DNA from 4 places in the Kitasatospora sp. NPDC101801 genome. Region 1 is predicted to be linked to each of the others. Evidence: riboswitches for the same ligand, from Rfam matches in the RefSeq annotation. Region 1 holds a riboswitch; each other region holds the start of a gene.
The links. Region 1 has a riboswitch for cyclic di-AMP ahead of ACIRPK_RS06120 (peptidoglycan DD-metalloendopeptidase family protein). Riboswitches for the same ligand answer to the same signal wherever they lie in the genome.
Positions count from the first base shown of each region.

Region 2: it holds a riboswitch for cyclic di-AMP, as region 1 does, so the genes downstream of both, ACIRPK_RS32400 (M23 family metallopeptidase) here and ACIRPK_RS06120 (peptidoglycan DD-metalloendopeptidase family protein) in region 1, are expected to answer to the same signal.
Region 3: it holds a riboswitch for cyclic di-AMP, as region 1 does, so the genes downstream of both, ACIRPK_RS03710 (hypothetical protein) here and ACIRPK_RS06120 (peptidoglycan DD-metalloendopeptidase family protein) in region 1, are expected to answer to the same signal.
Region 4: it holds a riboswitch for cyclic di-AMP, as region 1 does, so the genes downstream of both, ACIRPK_RS25725 (transglycosylase family protein) here and ACIRPK_RS06120 (peptidoglycan DD-metalloendopeptidase family protein) in region 1, are expected to answer to the same signal.

Region 1 covers NZ_JBIWML010000002.1:407,957-413,660, reverse strand. The annotation lists gene ACIRPK_RS06135 (PP2C family protein-serine/threonine phosphatase) at 1-1,086, shown strand, start outside; gene ACIRPK_RS06130 (hypothetical protein) at 1,430-1,624, shown strand; gene ACIRPK_RS06125 (DUF6348 family protein) at 1,666-2,403, opposite strand; cyclic di-AMP (ydaO/yuaA leader) riboswitch at 2,764-2,929, shown strand; gene ACIRPK_RS06120 (peptidoglycan DD-metalloendopeptidase family protein) at 2,935-3,972, shown strand; gene ACIRPK_RS06115 (hypothetical protein) at 4,250-4,684, shown strand; gene ACIRPK_RS06110 (HAD family hydrolase) at 5,139-5,704, opposite strand, start outside.
Region 2 covers NZ_JBIWML010000046.1:33,593-39,296, reverse strand. The annotation lists gene ACIRPK_RS32415 (class I SAM-dependent methyltransferase) at 1-20, opposite strand, end outside; gene ACIRPK_RS32410 (sensor domain-containing protein) at 110-862, opposite strand; gene ACIRPK_RS32405 (hypothetical protein) at 988-1,863, shown strand; gene ACIRPK_RS32400 (M23 family metallopeptidase) at 1,909-2,715, opposite strand; cyclic di-AMP (ydaO/yuaA leader) riboswitch at 2,728-2,889, opposite strand; gene ACIRPK_RS32395 (YiaA/YiaB family inner membrane protein) at 3,106-3,396, shown strand; gene ACIRPK_RS32390 (4-oxalocrotonate tautomerase family protein) at 3,404-3,601, opposite strand; gene ACIRPK_RS32385 (alpha/beta fold hydrolase) at 3,705-4,529, shown strand; gene ACIRPK_RS32380 (TetR/AcrR family transcriptional regulator) at 4,529-5,101, shown strand; gene ACIRPK_RS32375 (hypothetical protein) at 5,225-5,425, shown strand; gene ACIRPK_RS32370 (PP2C family protein-serine/threonine phosphatase) at 5,510-5,704, shown strand, end outside.
Region 3 covers NZ_JBIWML010000001.1:841,736-847,439, reverse strand. The annotation lists gene ACIRPK_RS03740 (DUF397 domain-containing protein) at 109-309, opposite strand; gene ACIRPK_RS03735 (helix-turn-helix domain-containing protein) at 306-1,076, opposite strand; gene ACIRPK_RS03730 (hypothetical protein) at 1,435-1,590, shown strand; gene ACIRPK_RS03725 (hypothetical protein) at 1,587-1,751, shown strand; gene ACIRPK_RS03720 (methyltransferase domain-containing protein) at 2,103-3,296, shown strand; gene ACIRPK_RS03715 (ribonuclease domain-containing protein) at 3,466-3,813, opposite strand; cyclic di-AMP (ydaO/yuaA leader) riboswitch at 4,194-4,361, shown strand; gene ACIRPK_RS03710 (hypothetical protein) at 4,364-5,551, shown strand; gene ACIRPK_RS03705 (hypothetical protein) at 5,570-5,704, opposite strand, start outside.
Region 4 covers NZ_JBIWML010000028.1:17,039-22,742, reverse strand. The annotation lists gene ACIRPK_RS25740 (LacI family DNA-binding transcriptional regulator) at 1-92, shown strand, start outside; gene ACIRPK_RS25735 (hypothetical protein) at 151-354, opposite strand; gene ACIRPK_RS25730 (hypothetical protein) at 436-783, opposite strand; gene ACIRPK_RS25725 (transglycosylase family protein) at 930-2,108, opposite strand; cyclic di-AMP (ydaO/yuaA leader) riboswitch at 2,095-2,297, opposite strand; gene ACIRPK_RS25720 (hypothetical protein) at 2,627-4,606, shown strand; gene ACIRPK_RS25715 (sirohydrochlorin chelatase) at 4,912-5,704, opposite strand, start outside.

The DNA of each region.
Region 1 (5,704 bases):
GGCGACGCCTCCGACTGGCTCGCCTTCGCGGTGCTGTTCGCGACCGTCCCGCTGCTGGTGGTGCTCAACGTCCTGATCCCGGCCTGGGCGCCGCCCACCGCCCTGGTGCTGCCGATCCTGGCCGGGGCCCTGCTGCTGCGCCCCGGCACCCTGGTGCTGCTGTACGCGGCCGCCGCGCTCGGGCTCTCGGTCGAGTCGCTGATCCACACCGGCGAGCGGGTGGCCAGCGACCGGCCCGACACCTACGTCTTCGGCGTCACCCCCGGCGCCGCCCTGGTGGTCGGCGCGGTCGGGGTGGCCGGGCTGCTGCTGGCCCAGTTCCGCAGCCGGGTCGGCGTGCCCTGGCGGGGCGGCGGCTCGATGCTGTTCGACCTGCGCGAGCGGCTGCGGGTGCAGAGCAGGGTGCCCGCGCTTCCCGAGGGCTGGTCCGCCGACATGGCGCTCCGCCCGGCCGGCGGCCAGTCCTTCTCCGGCGACTTCGTGGTGGCCACCAGGACCGGCCCGGGCCGCCGCACCCTTGAGGTGGTGCTCGCCGACGTCTCGGGCAAGGGCATGGACGCGGGCTCCCGGGCACTGCTGCTCTCCGGCGCGTTCGGCGGGCTGCTCGGCTCGCTGCCGGCCCACCAGTTCCTGCCCGCCGCCAACGGCTACCTGCTCCGGCAGGACTGGGACGAGGGCTTCGCGACCGCCGTGCACCTGGTGCTGGACCTGGAGACCGGCGAGTACGAGCTGCTGTCGGCCGGGCACCTGCCCGGGATGCAGCGGCACGCGGGCACCGGCCGCTGGGAGATCAAGGAGTCGGTCGAGGGCGCGCTGCTCGGGGTCTACGACGGTGCGGTCTTCGAGGCGGTCCGGGGCCGGCTGGACCAGGGCGACGTGCTGATGCTCTGCACCGACGGCATGGTGGAGATCCCCGGCCGGGACCTGACCGAGGGGATGGACCGGCTGATGGGGGAGGCGGACCGGCTGGTCGGCGGCGCCCCGTTCTCCCAACACGGCGGCCGGGGCTCGGCGGTGAAGCTGATCGAGTCGGTGGCCAAGGACGTCAACGACGACCGGGCGGTCCTGCTGCTGTGGCGCGGGTGACCGACGGGTGGCCGAAGTGTGTCAAGTCGGTGCACCGGTCTTCGGCCATTCCTGACCGCGGCCCGGTGCAGTGGATCTAGGTCCGGCCCCACCAGCCCGGGAGCGGTCAACTTCCAGTTAGGGGTACCCGTTCGACGGCCCGTCAGGTTGGCTGGGCTATCGTCTCGGTCGGCGGAAATTCGTCTCACATCGCAGGATCTTCGCGGCTGCCTTCCGGCAAGTCCTTTACGCAGTCGGCACGAACGACCACACTGAGTTCGGGTGGGACGGTCGGTTCTCGGGGGTCTCGGGGGATTGGGCCCGCCACGAAGCTCGCTACGAAAGAATGAGGAAGTGAGTCCTGGTGGCCTTCTCCGTCTCAGCGCTGGTCCTGTTCGGGATCATCGTGGTCATCTTCATCCGCAACAAGCAGTTGAAGACCAGTCACGCGGTCATGGCCGCGCTCTTCGGCTTCATGCTGAGCCAGTCCACGGCGGCCAAGCCGATCCAGGACTTCCTGACCCAACTCGCCCAGACCATCTCCTCGGTCGCCAGCTGACCGGGCGCGCCTGACCCGGGTCGGGCCGGCTTCGGCCGGTCTCAGCGACGGCCCCGCCACCAGCGGCCCAACCGGCTGCGCCGCGGCGGGGGTTCGGCCTGTCCCGGGGTCTCCGTCGCCGGGTGCTCGGCGACCAGCAGCAGGAACAGCCGGGCCCAGCACAGCCGTTCACCGCGCGGCCAGTCCAGCGCGCGCAGCGTGGTGGAGGCCGACTCGCAGACCGTCCCGTTGATCCGGACCTCGGCGACGTCGTCGCCCGCCTTGCCGCCGAAGAACAGCTTCACGCCGTTGACCTGACGCTCGGCCAGTTCCGGCAGCACGGCGGCGGCCAGCACCGGGCCGAGATCCCGCTCGGCGACCCAGTCGAACAGCGGGTCGGTGTCGACGCCGAACACCGCGGCCGGGCCCTGCACGACGTGCCAGCCCGGGAGCTCGGGGGCGTCGTAGTGGTCGCCGCCGCCGGTCAGCAGGCCGACCACGGCACTCGCCGTGGTGCCCGCCCACATCCGCACCGCGCTGTCCAGCCGCTCCACCTCGGTGCCGCCGACGCCGGCCGCGCAGTCCCAGATCACCGGCGCGTCGCCCTGGCCGAGCCGCAGCACGTAGCCGAGGTCGACGTGGCCGCCGCCGGTGCCGTGCTCGTCGTGCTCCCGGAACGCCACCGCCGTGGTGCCGGGCCCGCGCAGCAGCGGACCGTCGGCGGTGAACTCCTGGCCGAGCCGGGCCAGCTCACGGACGGCCGCGCGCTGGATGACGGCCAGCCGTTCCTCGGGGCGCACAGACGGGGCTCCTCGCTCGACAGAACTCTGCTCGACGGCGCTTCGAACACCTTCGTTCGAGCGCGACCGTGGCGAGCGTATCGGCCCGGCGTGAGCGGTGTCACTGTCGGCGCTGGCGGAGCGGGGCCAGGTGGGTACGGACGGCGATATCGGCCACCCTCCGTGAACCGATCGGGGACGAAGTGTCGCCGAATCGGACCCTCCGGGTCGCAAGTCCCGGACCGGACGTGACCTTCGTCCCTGATCATCCTTGTTCATCGTTCAACCGGGGCTTGCCAGCGGGCGGCCGATCGGCTTTGCTTCGAGGCCTGTCCGGTGAACGACCGGATGGGCTCAACCGGGCGGAACGCCGAGTCCTGCCGCCGCCCGGCGCCTCGTACCAGGCACGCATGGCAGGAGCGGGGGACCCAAGGTAAGTCGCCGAACCGGTGTGAACCGGGCCGGCTTGGGGTTAAGCCGCATTCCTGCGGCCGGGCATCTCCAGCCCGCACCCGACAGCTCACCTCGTAGGCGTCGGAGAGGACCACCCCCATGTCCGCACAGGGCAAGCACCGTCGCGTCCAGCTGTCCCACCTGACCCGGATCGCCGTCGCGACCGGCGTGCTCGGCGCCACCTTCGCGCTGCCGGTCGCCGCCGCCAGCGCCCACCAGGGCCATGCCGCCGCCTCCGTGCCGCAGGCCGCCCCGGCCGCCCCGGCCGCCGCCGTCACCACCGTCGCCACCGAGACCGCCGCCACCGCGGTGGCCCCGGTCTCCGCTCCGGCCGCCCCGGCCGCGAGCAGCTACCAGGTCGTCAGCGGCGACACCCTCTCGAAGATCGCCACCGCCAAGCAGGTGGACGGCGGTTGGGAGAAGCTCTACCAGGACAACCGCTCGGTGGTCGGTGGCAACCCGAACCTGATCTACCCGGGCCAGCAGCTCTCGCTCGCCGGCCAGGCCGCGGCCGTCGCGCCGCAGCCCGCCGCGGAGGCTCCGAAGGCCGCCGAGGCGCCGAAGACCGAGACCAAGTCCTCTTCCTCCTCTTCCACGAGCACCACGGACTCCACCAAGGCGTCCCGCTCCAAGTCGACCCCGGCCCCGAAGGCCAGCACGGCCCCCAAGGCCAAGTCGACCACCACCGCCCCGGCCACCACCGAGGCCGCCAAGCCCGCCACCGTGGCGGCCGGCGGTTACGTCGCCCCGGTCAGCGGCGGCACCTCCACCGCGTACCACGCCTCCGGTTCCTCCTGGTCCAGCGGCTACCACACCGGCGTCGACTTCCGTGCCTCGACCGGCACCGTGGTCAAGGCCATCACCACCGGCACCGTGGTCTCGGCCGGCAACGGCGGGTCCTACGGCAACGAGGTCGTCGTCAAGCACGCCGACGGCAAGTACTCCGAGTACGCCCACCTCTCCTCGATCTCCGTCAAGGTCGGCCAGACCGTCTCGGCCGGCCAGCAGCTGGGCCTCTCCGGCGCCACCGGCAACGTGACCGGCCCGCACCTGCACTTCGAGGTCCGCACCGGCCCGTCCTACGGCTCCGACATCGACCCGGTCGCGTACCTGCGCGCCCACGGCGTCAGCGTCTGATCAGGGTCTGACCCCAGCTCAGACGACTTCGGCCCCCCGGTCATTGACCGGGGGGCCGAAGTGTTTGGAGCGGGTGACGAGAATCGAACTCGCGTGGCCAGTTTGGAAGACGTAGGCACCGCCTGGCGGCTGACCAGCCAACTCGCCAACCTGGGCCAAGGGGAGCTCCTTGCCGTGGTTCCCCGCGACTCCCTGCGGATTCCCGTCCGATCGGGCATGGAGCGGGCACGCGCTGAGCCGTTGGTCGAAGGGGCTGTATCAAGCGGAATCTGTATGCGTGGCGTACATCACAGGGGAGATTTACGCTAAATGGATGACAACCACTCCATTTAGGGACATGGCCAAGAAAGTTGCATCGTCAAGTGACTACATGACCATGCAAGTCAGGTGTCAGAGAGCTCGGTCGCACGGCTGGTGGCGGAACGTCTGCGAGTACGGCCCCTGGGAAGGGCCGAGCGGTAGTCACACCGGCCCACCCAAGCCGTACCAGTTTGAGGGCATTGCCAGGCTCTTCAAGGTGTCCACTGACCAGGTGGCGCGGATGGTGGCTGCGGATTGGTACGGGGTTCCCCTCGATGGGCAGGTCTCGGACCGAGCATCACGGACAGTCGTAAAGATCGAATCTCTGAGCACTGCGGACGCCAAGTTGGCTGAGGCGCTCATAGACAGGCTTGCCGAGGCTGGAACTCCGCCGACCGAATCGGACAGCTAGCGGCTCAAACAGCCGCGCTCGCGGGTGGTGGAGCGGTTTTGGCCGGTGTCCTGTCTGGTCTGGGTCCGAGCATGATCGGGGGGCCGTAAGCTCATCGCGTCTCGGTCAGGGCTTTTGGGCCTGACCGCAATTTGGCCGAGTGGCCCCCCGGTCTTGCTCGGTGCGGGTCCCGGTCCTGACAGGTGGGTAAAACCGTGGAACCGCCCGCCCCGGCCACGGCGGGTCTAAAACCTCGGCACACTCCGGCCGCCTGCTTGCTGGCGCGGCTGCCGCCGCCGTCGCGGGGCGAAGACAGGAGCGGAGGCGAGCGGCGGGCCAGCGCCGCGAGCGCAGCGAGCCTTGATGGAGTAGCGAAATCTGTAACACCCCCACACCCAAAACCCTCTGACCTTGCCTTATATGAACCCACCCGCCGAGCTGGTGGTGGGCTCTCCGGCGAACGCCCAACGGCTGATCAGGTCAGAGCGTCCGCGATCTCCCGCATCGACCCAACGACGACGGCGGCTCCGGCGGCTGCCAGGGCTTCGGCCTTGCCGGGCTTGTTGGCGTAGCCGATGCTGCGGATGCCAGCGGCGTTGGCGGCCTCGACGTCTCGCACGGCGTCACCGATGAAGACACACGCCTCGGGCTTGGCTGCCGCAGCGGTCATCGCGTCGTCCAGGAGGCGGGTGGAAGGCTTCATGGACGACGGGTCGCCGGGAACACGCCCGTAGACGCCAGCAACGTAGCTCTGGAGCCCGTGAAGCTCCACGTACGACTGGATGGCCCGGCCCGCGTTGTTGCTGACCATCCACACCGTCCGGCCGGAGTCGGCGCACGCCTTGAGCGTCACCTCCCCCTCCCGGTTGGGAGCGGCCACCTGTACGGCTTCCACTTCGAGCTGTTCCAGCAGACCATCCACCCAGGCAGTCAGCTCCGGCCGCGCCCCGTCGATCCGCCGCAGAAGAGCCAACGGGTCCCGCTCGGTCTCGATGCCTGCGGGAAGCTCCTCGCCCCGGGCGACAAGCTCAGCCGACATGC
Region 2 (5,704 bases), on a different contig from region 1:
AGCGTGCCGGGGGTGTGCACCGGGCCTCCCGGGGATGCGTCAGGCCCGGTACCGGGGAGCGGTACCGGGCCTGTTCATCGGAGCACGGGAGCGGCTGGGCCGCATCCGGTCAGCGGCTGCCGCACAGCCCCTTGACCGCCGCGCGGGAGAGGTTGGTCAGGCCGCGGATCAGCGCCGGGGTCAGGAGGACCAGCACCAGGCCGAGCAGCGAGACGCCCGCGATGTCCCCGGCCGAGGTGAGGTAGTACTCGTGGTGCGCCCCGGCGTCGGTGGTGAAGTCGTAGACCCGGTAGCCCGGCCAGTCGGTGTAGCGGGCGAACACCCAGTGGTAGGCCGGGTAGAGCGCGAGCACCCAGCCGGTCACCAGGAAGGTCACCGTCAGGGTGAAGCTCAGGATGCTCCAGGGCAGCATCAGCACCTGGTACAGCGCCGCCTTCCAGCCCGCCTTGTCGGCCATCCGGGCGGTGACGGAGCCCCAGAAGCCGGGCCGGGACTGCGCCACCGGGGCGGGGGCGGCGACCTCGGTGCCGAGCAGGGTGGCGGCCCGGTGCCGCTCCAGCGCGGCGAAGCCCCGCGAGCCTGAGGTGAACAGGGCGAACACCGGGAACCCGAGCGCGGTCACCAGCAGGCCGACCCCGAGCGAGAAGAAGGTGACCGCGAAGGTGAAGCCCAGGATCGCGATCGGCAGCGAGCCGAGCACGAAGCCGACCTCCCGGTAGGTGGCGGCGGCGAACGGCGCCCGCCAGAACCCCGGCCGCACCCGATCGCTGCTGGTGCCGACACTGCTGCTGCGCTCGGCGTACGGAAAGGTCTGACTGGTCATCACCGGCTCCTCGGTCTGGTTGCCCTGCTCGCTGCCCACCCCTCAAAGGTGCCCGATCGGAGCCGTCCGCGACATGAGGTCCCCCGGCGGACCGGGGGTGGGGATTACCCCACCCCCGTCCGGGACGGACGGCTCCCGGCCCGGGCAGCGGCTACCGTACGAGGGTGAACGACGACGACCTCCGGCTCAGCCCGCGCACCCGTGCCGACGACCTGCTCGCCTGGGCGGCCGACCAGGGGCTCGAACCCGTCCCGGTGGAGGCGGTCCGGACGGTGCTGGCCCTGCTGGAGCTGGGGGACGGCCGGATGCACGACGGCTACCCCGAGCTGAGCTCGCCGGTGGTCGAGCAGCTGCTGTACGAGCGGATCTACCTGTACGTCCAGCCGGCGGCCGACCCCGGCGCGTACGGGCGGGCGGTGGGGCTGCTGATCGACCGTCAGCGGGCGGCCCGGCGGCTGAACGCCAAGCGGCAGGAGCGGCTGCACGCCGAGGTGGACTGGCAGGGCGAGCTGCTCTGCGGGCTGCTCCGGCAGCCGCACCTGGTCACCTGGCCCCGGCTCTACACGCTGCTGCTCCGGGCGGCCGGGGTGGACACCACCGACGAGGCGGCGGTCCGGGCCTGGCTGGACGGCTTCCGGGACCTGACGCCGGAGCAGCGGGCCGAGGCGTACGGCGCGCTCACCGAGCTGGACGAGATCGACGCCGACGGCGGCTGGGGGCGGACCAGGCTGATCTCGATCGGGATGGCCACCGACGGCGCCCGGCTGCTGCTGGAGAACCGGCTGATGCAGCGCAGCTACCGCAACCTGGCGGGGCTGAACGCGCTCGGTCTGCCGATGCCGGACGAGCTCTCCGGCGACTTCGACGGCTTCGAGGCGGCGGTGGCCGAGGAGGCGCTCCGGCTGATCGGCGAGTGGACCGTCCCCGGACTCCCCGCCCTGCTGGTGCACGAGTACCCGGACCTGGCCCCGGAGCCGGGCACCGAGGAGATCGAGGCGTACCTCGCCGAGCAGGCGGAGCGGACCGCGGCGGAGGAGTGAGGGAGCCGGGCCCGCCGAGACGGCGGGCCCGGCTCCGACGGTGCGTCAGGGGTTGATGCCGCGCTCGCGCAGCCAGTCCAGCGGGTCGATCGGGGCGGCACCGTCCGGCCGGACCTCCAGGTGCAGGTGCGGTCCGGTGACGTTGCCGGTGGCCCCGACCTTGCCGAGCACGGTGCCGGGGGCGACCTCGCCGGAGGCGGTGACGATCGAGGAGAGGTGGCAGTACCAGATCTCGGTGCCGTCGCCCAGGGTCTCGATCACCCGGTAGCCGTACGCGCCCGACCAGCCGGCCGAGGTGACGGTGCCCGCGCCGACCGCGGTGACCGGGGTGCCGGTGGGCGCCGCGAAGTCCAGGCCGGTGTGCAGGTGCGACCAGTACGAGCCGGACTGGCCGTAGTGCGCGGTCAGCTCGTAGTTGGTGGTCGGCGCCGCGAACCCGCCGTGCTGCTCGGCGCGCTTCGCCTCGGCCGCCTGGGCGGCCCGCTTGGCCTCCGCCTCCTGGGCCGCGGCCAGCCGGGCGGACTCGTCGGCGGCGGTGCGCTGCCCGTCCGCCTGGAGCTGGATCCGGGCGGCGAGGGCCAGCCCGGGGTCGGCCGAGAGCAGCGGCTGCGGCCCGTCCTGGTCGGCGGAGTCGGCGGCCGCGACGGCGGGCGGCTGCGGGGCCGCACCGGCCGGGGCGGCGGCGGCGAAGGCCGTCGCGCCGAGGGCTGCGGTCATCGCGGTGACGCCGATCAGCGGACCGCCGGAGCGGGGCTGACGGGGCATCCGGTGCCTGGCTGCGTCCGGGTGGTCCAGCAGCAGCTGGTTGCCGGAGTCGGTGCGGGGGTGTGCCGGGGAGTGCGTCGACGCCACGGAGGCGCGCTCCTTTCCTTCCTTCGCGCCTACCGGGTTAGCTGACGGGTTCGGAGCAGGAAGGTCTCCTACGACCGGGTGCGGGACTCGGTCGATTCACCCCAAGGAACGGTGGTTCCCCGGCTCCCGGACCCACCGGCGAGGCGGGTCCTGAGGATTAGGCGACGGCGCACGGTGCCGTTCTGGGTACGGCGTTGCCGACCGCGCTGCGTTATCAAACGTTAATCCTAGGAGCCCATGATTCCAAGCGGCTAGCGAGGTGCAGTCCATCTCTTCTGACGACCCGTGACCGGAATGCGGCTTTTGCTCGACTACTCGGTGACGGTGCGCGACGGCCGGTTGAGTATCCGTACTCAGGCGCCCGGCAAGGGAGTTGGAGACCCTCGGGACATGAGCACTCCGATGCAGCCCCGGACCACCAACGCCTACTACCTGCAGGCTGTCCTGTCCTTCGCCCTGGCCTCCGCCGCCCTGGTGATCGGGATCGCCTACCTGCCGGTCGACCCCTGGATGCGCGGCTTCCTGGCGGTCGGCCTGCTCTACGAGATCACCGCGGCGTTCACCCTCGCCAAGGTGATCCGCGACCGCCAGGACGCCGGCCAGATCTCCTCCCGGGTCGACCAGGCCCGGCTCGACAAGCTGCTCGCCGAGCACGACCCGTTCCGGGTCGAGGGGATCTGAGCGGCGGTCAGCCCGCGGCCCGCTTGGCGGCGTAGGTCTCCCCGCCCGCCGCCCAGTTCTCCAGCGGGATCTCCTCGATCACCACGGTCACCGCCTCCGGGCTCACCCCGGTGATCCGGACGTAGGTCTCGGTGAGCTCGCGGGCGATCTCGGCCCGCTGCTCCACGGTCCGACCGGCCAGCTGCTTGACGTTGATGAACGGCATGACGACCCCTCAGGTTCGGTGCGGTGCGATCGCCCCGCACGCTATCCCACCGGCTTCCCGCCCCGGCGGGCGCTTGACGACTAAGGCTATTAGCCTTAGCTTCATGGCTATGACGCAGACCTTCACCACCCAGTACCTGGACGTCCCCGGCGGCCGGCTGGCCTACGACGACACCGCCACCGAGACCGGCCTGCCGGTCGTCCTGCTCCCCGGCATGCTGGACTCCCGCACGGTGTACCGGCACCTGCGCCCGCTGCTCACCGCGGCCGGCCACCGGGTGATCACCCTGGACCTGCGCGGCTTCGGCGAGTCCTCGATCGCCTGGAGCGACTACTCCCCCGCCGCGATCGCCGAGGACACCCTGGCCCTGCTGGACCACCTGGGCATCGGGCGGGCCGCCCTGGTCGGCAACTCCTACACCGGCGCCACCGTGCTGCGGGCGGCCGGCCTGGCCCCCGAGCGGGTGGCCGGCATCGCCCTGGTCGACGCCTTCGTGGAGAACCTGCCGCCGACCGCCGTCCAGCGCGCCCTGCTCAAGGTGCTCGGCCTCGCCCTGGTGCACGTCCCCGCCGTCTGGGGCGGCTACCTCGGCAAGGCGTACCCGACCGCGAAGCCCGCCGACTTCGCCGAGTACCGCAGCGCCGCCGTGGCCGCCCTGCGTACCCCCGGCCGCAAGCAGGCCACCAGGGGATACGTGGCCGGGGACTCGGCGCCGACCGGCTGGGCGGCCGGGCTGCGCTGCCCCGCGCTGGTCCTGATGGGCAGCCAGGACCCGGACTTCCCGGACCCGGCCGCGGTGGCCGAGCGCCAGGCGGTCGCGCTGAAGGCCCGTAAGGTGATGATCGACGGTGCCGGGCACTACCCGATGGCGGAGTTCCCGCAGGCCACCGCCGACGCCCTGCTCCCCTTCCTGGACGAGGTCGCCTGATGCCGAGGGCCGGACTCTCCCCCGCCGCCGTGGTCGACCACGCCCTGGAGCTGATCGACGCCCAGGGCTCCGACGGCCTCACCCTGGCCGCCGTGGCCGCCCGGGCGGGGGTCGCCACCCCCTCGCTCTACAAGCACGTCACCGGCGGTCTGACCGAGCTGCGCCGGCTGATCGCCGTCCGGGTCACCGAGGAGCTGGCCGAGCGGCTGGCCGACGCGGCGGTCGGCCGCAGCCGGGACGAGGCGATGACCGCCCTGCTGAACGCCTACCTGGACTACGCCGAGCAGCACCCCCGCCGGTACGCCGCCCTGCCGCAGGCCCCCGACCCGGACCCGGACCTGACCCGGGCCGCCGCCCGGCTGGTCGGGGTGATCCTCACGGTCCTGGACGGCTACGGCCTGACCGGCGACGAGTCGGTGCACGCCGCCCGGGCGGTCCGTTCGACGGCGCACGGCTTCGCCTCGCTCGCCGCGGGCGGCGCGTTCCGGATGGCGGCGGACCTGACGGTGACTCGGCAGCGGCTGATCCGGGTCGTGGTGGAGGGCTTGCGGGTATGGCCCGCAGCGGGATAAACCTCAGTTCGGCGGAACGGTATCCGTTCGGGTGGTTTTCGAGACCGTTCCGTCGCCAAGACCAGCCGACACTGGCAGGGTTCAGGCATCCCCGCCTGTCACCAGCACGAAGGATGTGGGCAGATGACGCAGACCGCACGGACGGCCCGTCCCGCCACCACCCGCATCCCCGGCCAGCGCGCGGCCCTGGCCGCCCCGGCCGCCGTCGACGTGCCCGGGCCGAGTGCCGCCCGGCGGTTCCTGGAGGTCCTCCTCGGCGCCCGCTCGCTGCGCCCGGTCACCGCCGGAGCCCGGCAGTCGTACGGCGAGTGCGACGGTCAGTGAGGCCGTCCGGCCGCCGACAGTGGGATGAAACGGACATCTGACGCTAGATTGAGCTGACGGACGGTCAGCCCAGGCGGAGGTCAGGTGCCCGCAGTCACCAGGAGGGCCCGGCAGCTCACCGGGCGGCTGCGGCGTGGCCCGGCGGGCCGCTGGGCCGGTCAGCTGCTGGACGGCGATCCGACCGCCGAGAAGGCCGCGCTCGGGCTGCTCCTGCTCCTGGTCGGACTGCTCTCGCTGCTGGCCATCGCCGCCCCCACCGGCTGTCCACCCTCCGCGCTG
Region 3 (5,704 bases), on a different contig from region 1:
GAACGGCCTTAGCCTCTGAGCGGCGTGCACTTTGGGCAGTTGGCAGCGTGCAACGGCAAGGGCCCCGCTCGCCTTCGGGTGAGTAGGGCCCAGGCGGCCGGGGTTGACTCAGACCTCAAAGGTCGTCGCGACCCAGGTGCAGAACATCGACCATGCCTCAGGGGTGAACTCCAGGGCCGGACCGCTCGGGTCCTTGCTGTCACGGACGGTTCCCTTGAGCTTCCGGTGGGCCTGGACGCATGCGCCGTTTCCTGTGCTGTGGCTGCTGGTCTGCCAGTCGTCCGGCAGCTCGCTCGCGTTGGTGATCATCTACCTCTCACGTCCCTAAGCAGTCCCGCGATCAACTCGCGTGAGTTGTCTTCCGACAGGGCGAGAGCCCTGACGTGATCGTAGATGTCAACGTAGCGGGCCACGTCGGCCGGCTTAGTGGTGAAGGACCCTTCGAGGGCATTTTCTGAATACACCACGTCTGGCTCACCAGGGCTGGATAGAATGGTGAAACTTCCGCCCAGGCCCGGATGGATCCCAGCCGTCTCCGGAATGACCTGGAGAGCGCTACCGAGCCCGGATGGTGCATGCAACAGGCGTTCGAGCTGATCGGCCATGATGGCCGTGCTCACCACGGGCCTTCGGAGCACGGACTCATCAACCACGAACCAGGTGGCCGGCGGGCTCTCTCCCGTCAGGATCTCCTGCCGCTCCATTCGGGTGAGCAGCTTTTCGGCGAGGTTTCGTACCTTCCAGCGCCGCATTACTTCCTCGGAGTACTCCTTCGTCTGAAGAAGTCCGTTGATCAGGGTGGTATCAAGGTTCAGGATGCGCGTTGCCTTGAGCTCCAGTGCAACGTAATCCAGCAGATACGGCTCATGAATCCCATCGGCTAGCAGGGCCCACAGCCGTGACAGGTTCCCGCCTGCGGAGAGTGCTTCATCCAGCTTGTCCAGCATCTCTTTCGCAATGGGCCGCCGGGCCTTCTCGAACAGGCTCACCATGTCGTGTCCATAGCCGATCAACGCGCCCAGCTCGGCCTGGCTCAACTTGGCCGCACCGCGTAGGCGTTTGATTTCATCCCCCACGAACGACAAGGGCGCACGACTCGGCACTACCTGGCCCCCTTCGACAACTCGTCGCCTGCTTCGACAACTCTCACCCCAGATTCGACAACCTGACTGTCGAGCTGACGGGTCTAGCGATCGTAGCTCCGTGTGCCGATGCTGATACGCAGAACGAACAACCAGGTTCGCCCTCTGCCCGGCCAGCCATCCCCTCACGGAGGCCCCAATGTCCAGTGCGACTCTGCCCCGGCCCACAGCTGCGGTTCCGATCGTCTTCCGGGAGCCCATCCCCGGGGCCGGTCAGCCGCCGTGGAGGCCGGCCTTGGGGGGCCTGGTGACGGACCTGCGGGGTCCCATGCCCTACCGGACGCCTCTTCAGGTGCTCGAAGTCGGCCACTTCATGTGCACGTTGGTGATGTGGTCCGGGGGCAAGAGCCGGTGGATCACTCGGTGGGACGACGAGGTCGAGCCGTACGGATACGGCGACCGGGAGCTGTTCGGCCACCCGGCCGAGGATGCTGGGGAGTTGACGTGAGCAAGGCTGTCCTGTCGATCCGGGTGTACAAGGTCTCGCCGGACGGCAGGAAGACCGAGACCAAACCCCGCGAGACGTACAGGACCGGCGTCAGCTGGGGCAGTCTCGCCGACTACGAGCCGTGCCGATGCCCGATCCATCGGGCCGCAGAAGCCTCCTGATGGACAGCTGCGCCAGGTCGGCCTACGGCCTGCGTGGATTCCTCGATGGCGCCCATGCCGCCCGCAGCAGTCCGTCTCATGTCCCCACTGGGTTCCGCCGGTGACGCCGCCGGAGCAACCCCCACAGTCTCCGTCCTCCGCCGGCAGGGACGCCAAGTCCGGTCGGCCGAGTGCGGGTTCCACTCCTTCAGGTAGACGCCTGTAGGCCCGAGCCGCATGGAGAGGATTCCCCATGATCTTGGAGAACGACGGAGGACACGGGGGCAACCCCGCGCCGATCCAGCCGCCTGCCCCGCCGCCGCCCCCGTCCCCCGACAGCGGGCCCCCGCCCGGTGATGGAGGTCACCGCAAGTGAAAGTGACAGCGCCCCGCGCTGAGGGAACGGACTGCCCCGGCTTCGAGCTGGGGCGGTTCCTCCTCGACAACGGCTCCATGTCTCCCGATTGGGAGACGTCGTTCGACTCGGTGCCTCGCTCCCTGTTCATCCCCGATCTGATGTGGGCCTGGACCGAGGCTTCCCGGTCCACCGTGGCCATCGACCGGCGCACCGACCCGGACGCCTGGCACCGCGCCGTGGGCTCCAACATCCCGATCGTCACGCAATGGGATGACGGAGCGCACGAAGGCACCGCCGCCGGGCAGCTCTCCACCAGCAGCAACAGCCAGCCCAACGTGGTCATGTCGATGCTGCGGGACCTGGACGTAGCGCCTGGGATGAAGGTGCTGGAGGCGGGTACCGGAACGGGCTGGACCTCCGGTCTGCTCGCTCACCGGCTCGGCTCCGGACAGGTCGTCAGTGTCGAGATTGACGCTGCCGTCGCGGAGAGTGCCCGTACCGCGCATCGGCGTGCCGGACTCACTCCCGAGGTGGTCACCGGGGACGGGCAGCTCGGCTGGCCGGCGGGCGCCCCCTACGACCGGCTCATTGCCACGTACGGCGTGCAGGAGATCCCTCCCGCGTGGCTCCGGCAGGTGAAGCCCGGGGGCCTGATCCTGGCTCCGTGGGGCACGCGGTACTCCTTCCGCGATGCTGTGGTGAAGCTGTCCGTCGGAGACGACCTGACCGCTTCGGGCCACTTCACCGAGCAGGTCGGCTTCATGAAGGACCGGGGTTCGCGCGCGGAGTTCCCGTCCCACTCGGAATACGTCCCGGACTTCCCCGGAGACGCGGACACCGGGTACCGGACGACACTCACGGCGGATGATCTCGGCGGAGTGTGGGGCGTGCAGACGTTCGTCATCGGCCTGGTGGTGCCGGACGTGACACACGTGATCCACGAACAGGACGACGCCACGACAACCGCCTGGTTCTACGGGCTTGGTGACGACAGGTCGTGGGCAGCGGTTGTCCGGCGTAAGGACCAGCCGGAGACCACCGTGTACCAGGCGGGCCCCCGTCGGTTGTGGCAGGCCTTCGAACGTGCCGTTCGGTGGTGGCAGGCCGAAGGCCGGCCGGGAGTCGAACGCTTCGGCCTGACCGTGGCGGCCGGCCACCAGGTCCCCTGGCTCGACCAGCCGGACAACCAGGTCCCGCAGCACAGGTGAGGCAGACTCCCGGTTCCCGTTCGCCTCAACGTGAGGGTGCAGGGTTCAACAACCAGTGGCGGGCCCCGCGCTCCGGCCGTACGTCGCGCGGAAGGACCTGACGTCAGGTCAGCGGAACGACGAGGCCGCCGCCCCCGGGGAGTGGGGGCGGGCGGCCGTGGGGGAGTGGTCAGCAGCCGAAGTTGACCTTGTAGAAGGTCGCGTAGTGGTCGGAGGTGTAGTAGTCCTCTTGGAAGACCTTGCCGGTGACGATCCGTCGGGCGCCCCGGGTCGACGACCCCGGCGTCTTGACGGTGTACTCGTGGTAGTAACCGGTGGACTGGCTCGGCAGCACGCCCTCCCGGTTCTGGAAGACGATGCCGTCCTGGCTGTACGGGAACGGGCCGCCCGCGTCGATCAGCCGGATGGTGTCCCGGCCCTGGCTCGGCAGCGCCGTCAGGCAGATGCTCCCGCTGACCGTGGCGGAGGCGTCGGTGGCGAACACGGCGGTGGGGGCCAGGGCGACCAGGCCGACCATCGCGACGGAAGCGGCACGGGTCTGCAACGCGCGTAGAGTGATTCGCATGGCTGTCATTGTGAGGGCATGTCAGAACGCTGCGGAAGGGCTGCGGAAACACTTCATCCGCGCGTAACTACCGTGGAACTCATACGACTTGTCGTGTACCGCGAGCGGTCGAAGTGTCGAACAGGGGCGCCGGGGTGAGAGCGGGGCCGAGCCGGGGCCCGGCGGTCGCGGTCGGGCGGGTGCGTCGGTCCGCACCGGCCGGGGGCTCGCCAAACCTGGTGTGAGGCAGCTCTCGTTGTCGATGGACAGGCGATCTGCCTAGCCTGCATGGAGTCGTCCGCACCTACGCGGACCTCGTCGCCGGGACGCCGAGTCCTGTCCACCCGGTGCCGGGTACCCGATCACCGAAACATGGGCAGGAGCGGGGGAACCAGGTCAGTCTGCGCTCTCCCCTGCTCCGGTACGGGGGTCGCTCGGGGTGAAGCCGCACCCACTGCGGCCGGGCGATTCCTCTCGCCCGAACCCGACAGCTCACCTCGCAGGCGTCGCAGAGGACCTGCCCATGCGCATCGCCCTTACCCCCGCACGCCTCGGTGCGGCCGCCCTGGTGGCGGTACCCCTGGTCGCCACCGGCCTGGCCGGTCAGGCACAGGCGGCCACCACCGTCACGCAGGACCGGCTCACCCTCAGCTCGACGGCCGCGAACACCGCGACCAAGGCGGGTCTGACCGTGCACTCCAGCGCCTGCTTCACCGCGAAGACGCTCGGCGTCGGCGTCCGGGACGCGGCCGGCCGGAACCTCGACTTCCCCGGCAACGCGAGCAACGTGCAGATCTGCCCGGGCGGCGTGAACTTCACCAGCGCGGCCCGGACGCTGCCCGCCGGGACGTACACCCAGTTCGGCTTCTGGCAGGACCAGGGCGGGAGTTGGCACAACCTGCCGTCGCAGAAGCTGACCGTCGGCGGCACGGTCGCCCCCACGCCCACGCCGACGCCGATCCCCACGCCCACCCCGACGCCGACCCCCACCCCGACGCCCACCCCGCCGGTGGGCGGCTCGCCGATCCCCGGCAAGGCGCTGACCTGGTCGGAGGAGTTCGACAGCTCGATCGCCTGGGGCTCCAAGTGGGTCGGCGACCGCAGCAGCGCGTACCGCTACGGCAACCACAACCCGGACGACAACAAGCTCGACTGGTTGAACCCCGGCGGCGTCTCGGTCTCCGGCGGTGTGGCCACCTTCACCGCGAAGCCGTCCGCGCACACCCTGGAGAGCGGCAAGCAGGCCTGGGACACCGGGCTGCTCACCACCGAGTACTCCGCACAGGGCTTCCAGGTGAAGACCGGCGACTACGCCGAGGCCCGGGTCGAGCTGCCGGCCGGCTCCGGGGCCTGGCCCGCGCTGTGGACCTGGAAGGACGGCAACGGCGAGATCGACAGCTTCGAGTACCACCCCGACAACGCGGCGCTGCTGGAGCTGACCAACCACGTCAAGTCCGGCCTGAAGTACCACACCGACGCGAACGCGGTCGGCCCCGACAAGTGGGTCACCATCGGGACCTACTACGGCGCCAACTCCGTCGACTGGTACGTGAACGGGGCCAAGGTCTTCTCCGACGGCACCGGTGTCGGGGCGAACTGGTCGGCCTACCTGATCCTCAACCTCTCGGTGGGTGCCGGGCAGTACCACCCGGGGCCCAGCGGCTCCGCACCGATCAGCTTCGCCTCGGACTACGTCCGGGTCTACCGCTGACCGTGAGCTGAGCTCGGGTCAGCCGACGGTCAGCGTGAACGGCGTGCTGTTGTTCGCGGGGTTGTGATCGTCCATGCTGACCACCCTGACGTGCCCCTCGGCCACCGTGCCGGGGGGCACGTCGGCGTCCGCCCGGACCGGCACCAGCGCGGT
Region 4 (5,704 bases), on a different contig from region 1:
AGGTCGGCGGGAGCCCGGGGCAGCGCGCCGAGTTCATGTTCCAGCCCGAGCTGGTGATGCGCGGCTCGACGGGCGCCCACGCCAAGGGCTGACCGGAGGTACGACGGCGGGGCACGAGAGATCTCTCGTGCCCCGCCGTCGTACCTCCGGTCAGCCCTCCTGGACGATCGGGGCGGGGCGGGCGCCGAGCCGCGCCTCGTCGGCGGCGTCCGAGGTCCGGGCCTCGGTGCGACGGCCCCGGGCCAGGTAGTCACGGAGGATCAACTCGACCGCGTCCTGCGGGTTCCTGGTACCGGAGAGCAGCATCAGCTCGATCGCGAAGTCGGCGTCGAGCGAGACGGTGACCTTGGCCATGCGGGGCTCCTTGGACGCAGGGGATACCGCCGCAGCATAGGCCGCCGGAGCCGGGCGGACACGGCGAACGGGCCGCCCCGGTCAGTCGGTCGGCGGCTCGTCGGGGGTCGCGCGCAGCTCGGCCAGCTCGGCCTCCAGCTCGGCGACCCGGCTGTTCAGGCGCTGGACGTCCTGGACCGCGTCCAGGTAGTTGGCCTTGTGCCGCTTCGCGACCTCGCTGAGGGTGTCGACCCGGTCGGCGAACGCGTCGCGCTCGACGGCGAGCGGCTGGACGGCGGTGTGGAAGACCGCCTCGGCGATCCAGTCCGCCCAGGCGTTGATGTGCTGGGTGCCGGCGGCGCCGCCGAGGTCGGCGTTCTGCAGACCCTGGAGCATCGCGGGCCGGATGGTCTCGGCGATCCGCTGGGTCGCGGTGGGCGGCACGGTCATGGCTGGTCCTCGCGGTCGAACTGTGGGCTGGCAACTCCGCGACATGACCGACGAAGCGAAGGCGCACATCACCGCCAGGATAATCGCTGCGGGCAGGCCGCTGCCCCGGAGCCGACCAGGGTCTCCGGGGCAGCGGCCTGGGTGCGTCAGACGCGACCGGCGAAGTCCGGCGCCCAGTTGGCGATGGACTCGGTCTTCACGCCCGCCCGCGGGTTGGCGGCCTCGACGTACTTGCCGTCGCCGATGTAGAGGGCGACGTGGTAGACGCCGGAGTTGCTGCCGTTGTTCGACCAGAACAGCAGGTCGCCGGCCTGGAGGTTGTCCAGCGAGACCCGGGTGCTGGCATCCGCCTGGTCGTTGGCGACCCGGGGCAGCGAGATGCCGGCCTGGCGGAAGGCCGCCTGGGTCAGACCCGAGCAGTCCCAGCCGCCGTTGCTGCTGCCGCCGTAGACGTAAGCCTGGCCGAGCTTGGACATCGCGAAGTTGATCGCGGCGGCCTTGCTGCCGGTCGCCGCCACCGCGGTGGTGGCGGTGGAGCCGGACGCGGCCTTGGTGCTCTTGGTGGTCTTGGTGCCGGTACCGGCCGACGACGAACTCGGCGCCGGGGCGGTCGACTTCGGCGCGCTGGTCACCACGGTGGTGGTGCCGCCGAGGGCCAGCTGCTGACCCGGGTAGATCATGTCCGGACCCTCGGACAGGATCGCCTTGTTCAGCTCGTAGAGCTTCTCCCAGCCGCCCTCGACGTTCTGGCTCTGCGCGATGGTGGAGAGCCAGTCACCGGCGACCACGGTGTAGCTCTTGGCCGCGGTGGTCGTGGTGGTGGTGGTCTGCTGCTCGGCCGCCTTCGGCGCCGGGGTGGCCGCCTTGGGGGTGGTGGCCTTCGGCGTGGTGGTCTTGGCGGTGGTGCCGGCCGAGGAGGTGTCGACCTGGGCGGCGCCGCCGCCCTTGGTCAGTCCGGCCTGCACGGAGCAGACCGGCCAGGCGCCGGGGCCCTGGGAGGCGAGCACCTTCTCGGCGATCGCGATCTGCTGGCCCTTGCTGGCCTGGTTGGCCTGGGCGGCGTACTGCGTGCCGCCGAACTCGGCCCAGGTGCTGGAGGTGAACTGGAGGCCGCCGTAGAAGCCGTTGCCGGTGTTGATGCTCCAGTCGCCGGTGGACTCGCACTGGGCGACCTTGTCCCAGGTGGAGACGGTGGCGGCGGAAGCGGAACCGGCAGTGAGGCACGGGACCGAGAGGCCGATGCCGACCACACCGGTCGCGGCGATCAGACGGCGGGTGCGCTTGGACGCGCTGCTGGACAGCATGAAGATGCGTTCCTCTCCCACGCCTGCGAGGTGAGCTGTCGGATTCGGGCTGGAGTTGCCCGGCCGTGCGTGAGCACGGCTTCACCCCGAGCCTGAAATCGGTCAAATCGGACCAATTGCAGGCGACTTACCTGTGGTTCCCCCGCCCCTGCCATGGTGCTTTGCTCTGCTGCCTGTTCATCCGATGGCAGGACTCGGCGTTCCGGATGAACTGGGTCCGTGTGGCCACGAACAGGGGAGCACGTTAGGCAGACTTAAGTTCAAACCGCAAACCTCTGTGATGTGGATCATGCTTTCTTTATGGAACCTTCATGGTGCGGAAGCGTCCGTTCCAGTGGTGTGTTTCGATCGAATCTGATCAAATCCCTTTCCGTTCAAGGGACTTGCCTATGCTTCAGGCGAGGCGGCCGCAGGCGCGGCCCGGGGGAGGGGTGCGCGGCACCATGCGGCACGCGAAGAGGCCCGGAGCGGGGCCGGAAGATAACGACTCGGCAAAGACCGGGCGCAGAAAGCTACTCGGCTGGATCGCGGCCGGCACGGTGGCCGCCGCGATCGGGGTGGAGGAGCTGGTCCGGCACACCGGTGACGCCCCTGACGTCGCCTCGGCTCCGCCGCCGCCCACGCCCGGGGCCTCCCACTCGCACGGCGCCCCGCTGCCGTCCGCCTCCCCGGAGCCCTCGCCTTCGCCCTCCCCGGAGCCGAGCCGGCCGGCCCGTCCGTGGTCGGACCCGGCCGGCTGGGGCGGCAAGCTGCCCGGCCCGGCCGCCGCCGTCCGGATCGCCGACCACGTGGTGCTGGACGGCGATGCGGAGGTGGGCTCGTTGGTGGTCGAAGCATCCGGCTCGCTGACCTTCGCGGCCGACCGCTCGGTGGTGCTCAGCTCGGCGGGCAACGTCGAGGTCAAGGGCAGCCTGACGCTGGCCCCGGCCGACACCGCCCTGCACACCCTGCGGTTCCCCGGCGTGGACGAACGGCGCTTCCAGGGCGGCGGTATGACGCTGATGCCGGACGACACCGGTCTCTGGGTCACCGGGGCCGGCTACCTGCGGCTGGACGGCGCCGCCAGGACGGCCTGGGTGCGCGCCGCCGGCGCGCTGAAGGCCGGCGACACCCGGATCACCCTGGCCGCCGAGCCGACCGGCTGGCGGCCCGGTGACGAGCTGGCCGTCACCCCGACCGGGGCGCCCGACGGCGACGGCTTCTCGGAGCGGTACGACCTGCGGACCATCGCCTCGATCAGCGGGGGCACGGTCACCCTGGACGGCCCGCTGAAGTACCCGCACCCCCGGGTGGCGACCGGAGGGGGCGTCACCGTCGGGGCGGAAGTGCTGAATTTAACCCGTAATGTCCGAATTGAGGGCACCGAGAAGGGCCGCGCCCACGTCCACCTCACCAGCTCCCGGAAGTCCGACGTCCGGCACGCCGCGCTGCGCTGGCTCGGACCGCGCGGCCCCGGCAAGGACCAGTGGAACGGCAAGGCGGTCACCGAGCCGGTCCTCGGCCGGTACGGGCTGCACTTCCACATGCTCGGCGACACCAGCCGGGGCACCGTGGTCGAGGGGGTGGTGGTCCGCGACACCGGCAGCCACGCCTTCGTCCCGCACGCCAGCCACGGCATCACCTTCCGCAGCTGCATCAGCCACCAGACCTGGGAGGACGCCTACTGGTGGGACGGGCCGCTGGACACCCGGACCCCGCAGGGCCCGTCGGACGACATCACCTACGACTCCTGCGTCGCCTCCCGGACCCTCTTCGACCCCAACCCGCGCGGCTACCGGCTGACCGGCTTCAGTCTCGGCGCGGGCACCGGCGGCGTGGCCAGGGACTGCGTGGCGGTCGGCGTCCAGGGCGCGACCGGCGCCTCCGGCTACCACTGGCCGGAGACCAGCGAGGGCGTCTGGACCTTCGAACGCTGCCTGGCCCACAACAACCTCGAGAACGGCATCTTCGTCTGGCTGAACGCCCAACACCACCACCTGGTCGGCCAGTTCGTGGCGTACCACAACGGCGGCTGGGGCATCGAGCACGGCGCCTACCTGAACGACTTCGACTACACCGGCAGCGTCCTGTACGGCAACGCCGCCGGGGGAGTGGCGCTGCACGCGCTCGGCCGGGACAAGGGGACGGTCCTGGACGGCCTGCTGATCGACGCGGCGGGCCAGTCCGACTTCGCGGTCTCCACCATGCACCACCAACTACCGGGGGAGACCGTCCTGGTGACCCGCAGTCGGCTGACGGGCTATCGGAAGGCGGGCGTCGCGTTCCGCGCGGTGGACGGCGGGGCGCCCGAGGACATCGCGGTGCTGGACTGCGAGTTCGGCGGCCCCGAGCTCTGGTTCGACCCCGCCCTGCCGGAGCCCAAACGCATCGTCTTCCGCCCGGCCGGCCAGACCCAGGCCGTCGAGGTCCGCCGCGACAACTCCCGTACCCCCACCACCGCCACCCCGGCCCCCCGCCCGGTGACGACCCCCCAACTCACCCTCCACGACACCGCAGCCCGCACCACCCGCCTCACCTGACCCCCAGCCAGCTACGGTCCAGGGGCTCGGGGCTCTGTTGCTGTGCGGCTCCGCCGCGTGGGCGACGCCGACTTTTGGCAGGTGCTCGGCCCGCTACGGAGTCCGGGGCTCGGGGAACTGAGACGCCGGCCTCGGAACAGGTGATCCGTTCAGGGGTGGTCAGGGACTTTCGTCTGTGACCCGAACGCCAGATCTCCTCGCAGTTCCCCGAGCCCCTGACCGTAGATGCCCGGACGCCTGCCAAAAGTGCAGTCCCCGAGCACCTGCCAACAGTGCAGCCCCGGGCTCGGGAGCTGAGTGCAGCGTTATGCCTGGTCGGCGAGCACGATCTCCAGGGCGGAGAGGTACGCCGAGGCGATCAGCTGACCGAGCGCCGCGTAGGCGCCGAGCGGAGCGGCCCCCGGGCAGCCGGTCTCCTCCGCCGCCGTCGCCAGCAGCTCGGGGTCGGCCTCGGGGCCGATCACCAGCGGGGCGAGGGCCGGCCGGACCGACCCGGTCGCCCGGAGGTGCTCGACGGCGGCCCGTACGGAGCCGGGCACGTCGAGTGCGGCCGGCACCACCGGAACCGCGAGCCGGGCGGCCAGCAGCACCCCGGTGATCCCGGCGGCCGCAGCCGCCTCCTCGCCGCCGGCGGTGGTGAGGACGACGCCGTCCGCCGCCGTGGCGATCGCGAACAGCCGGGCCCGGTCGGCCCGGGCCAGCCCGGCCTCGGAGAGCCGGACGTGGACGGCCTCGGCGAGCAGCGGGTGCGGGCCGAGCACGTCGGTGACCGTGGCGCCGGTCTCGGCGGCCAGTCGGTGCAGGTCCGTCAGGGAGCCGTGCGGGCCGGGCAGCAGGGGTACCAGGACCGGGGCCGGGAGCCCGGCCTCGGCGGCCCGGGCGAGCACCTCGGCGACGGTGGGGTACTCCGGATCGGCGCTCTCCAGGTATGCGGCGGCCGCCTCGATGCCGGGCTGTTCGCCCCGGACGATCGAGAGCAGTTCCTCGACCACGGGGCGGGACTCCGGACCGGCGGTGGCCGGGACGGCCAGCACCAACGACGGCGAACCCGCGGGGATCTCCGGCCGCTCGGGACGGCGGTGGCGCCCCCGCGCACGG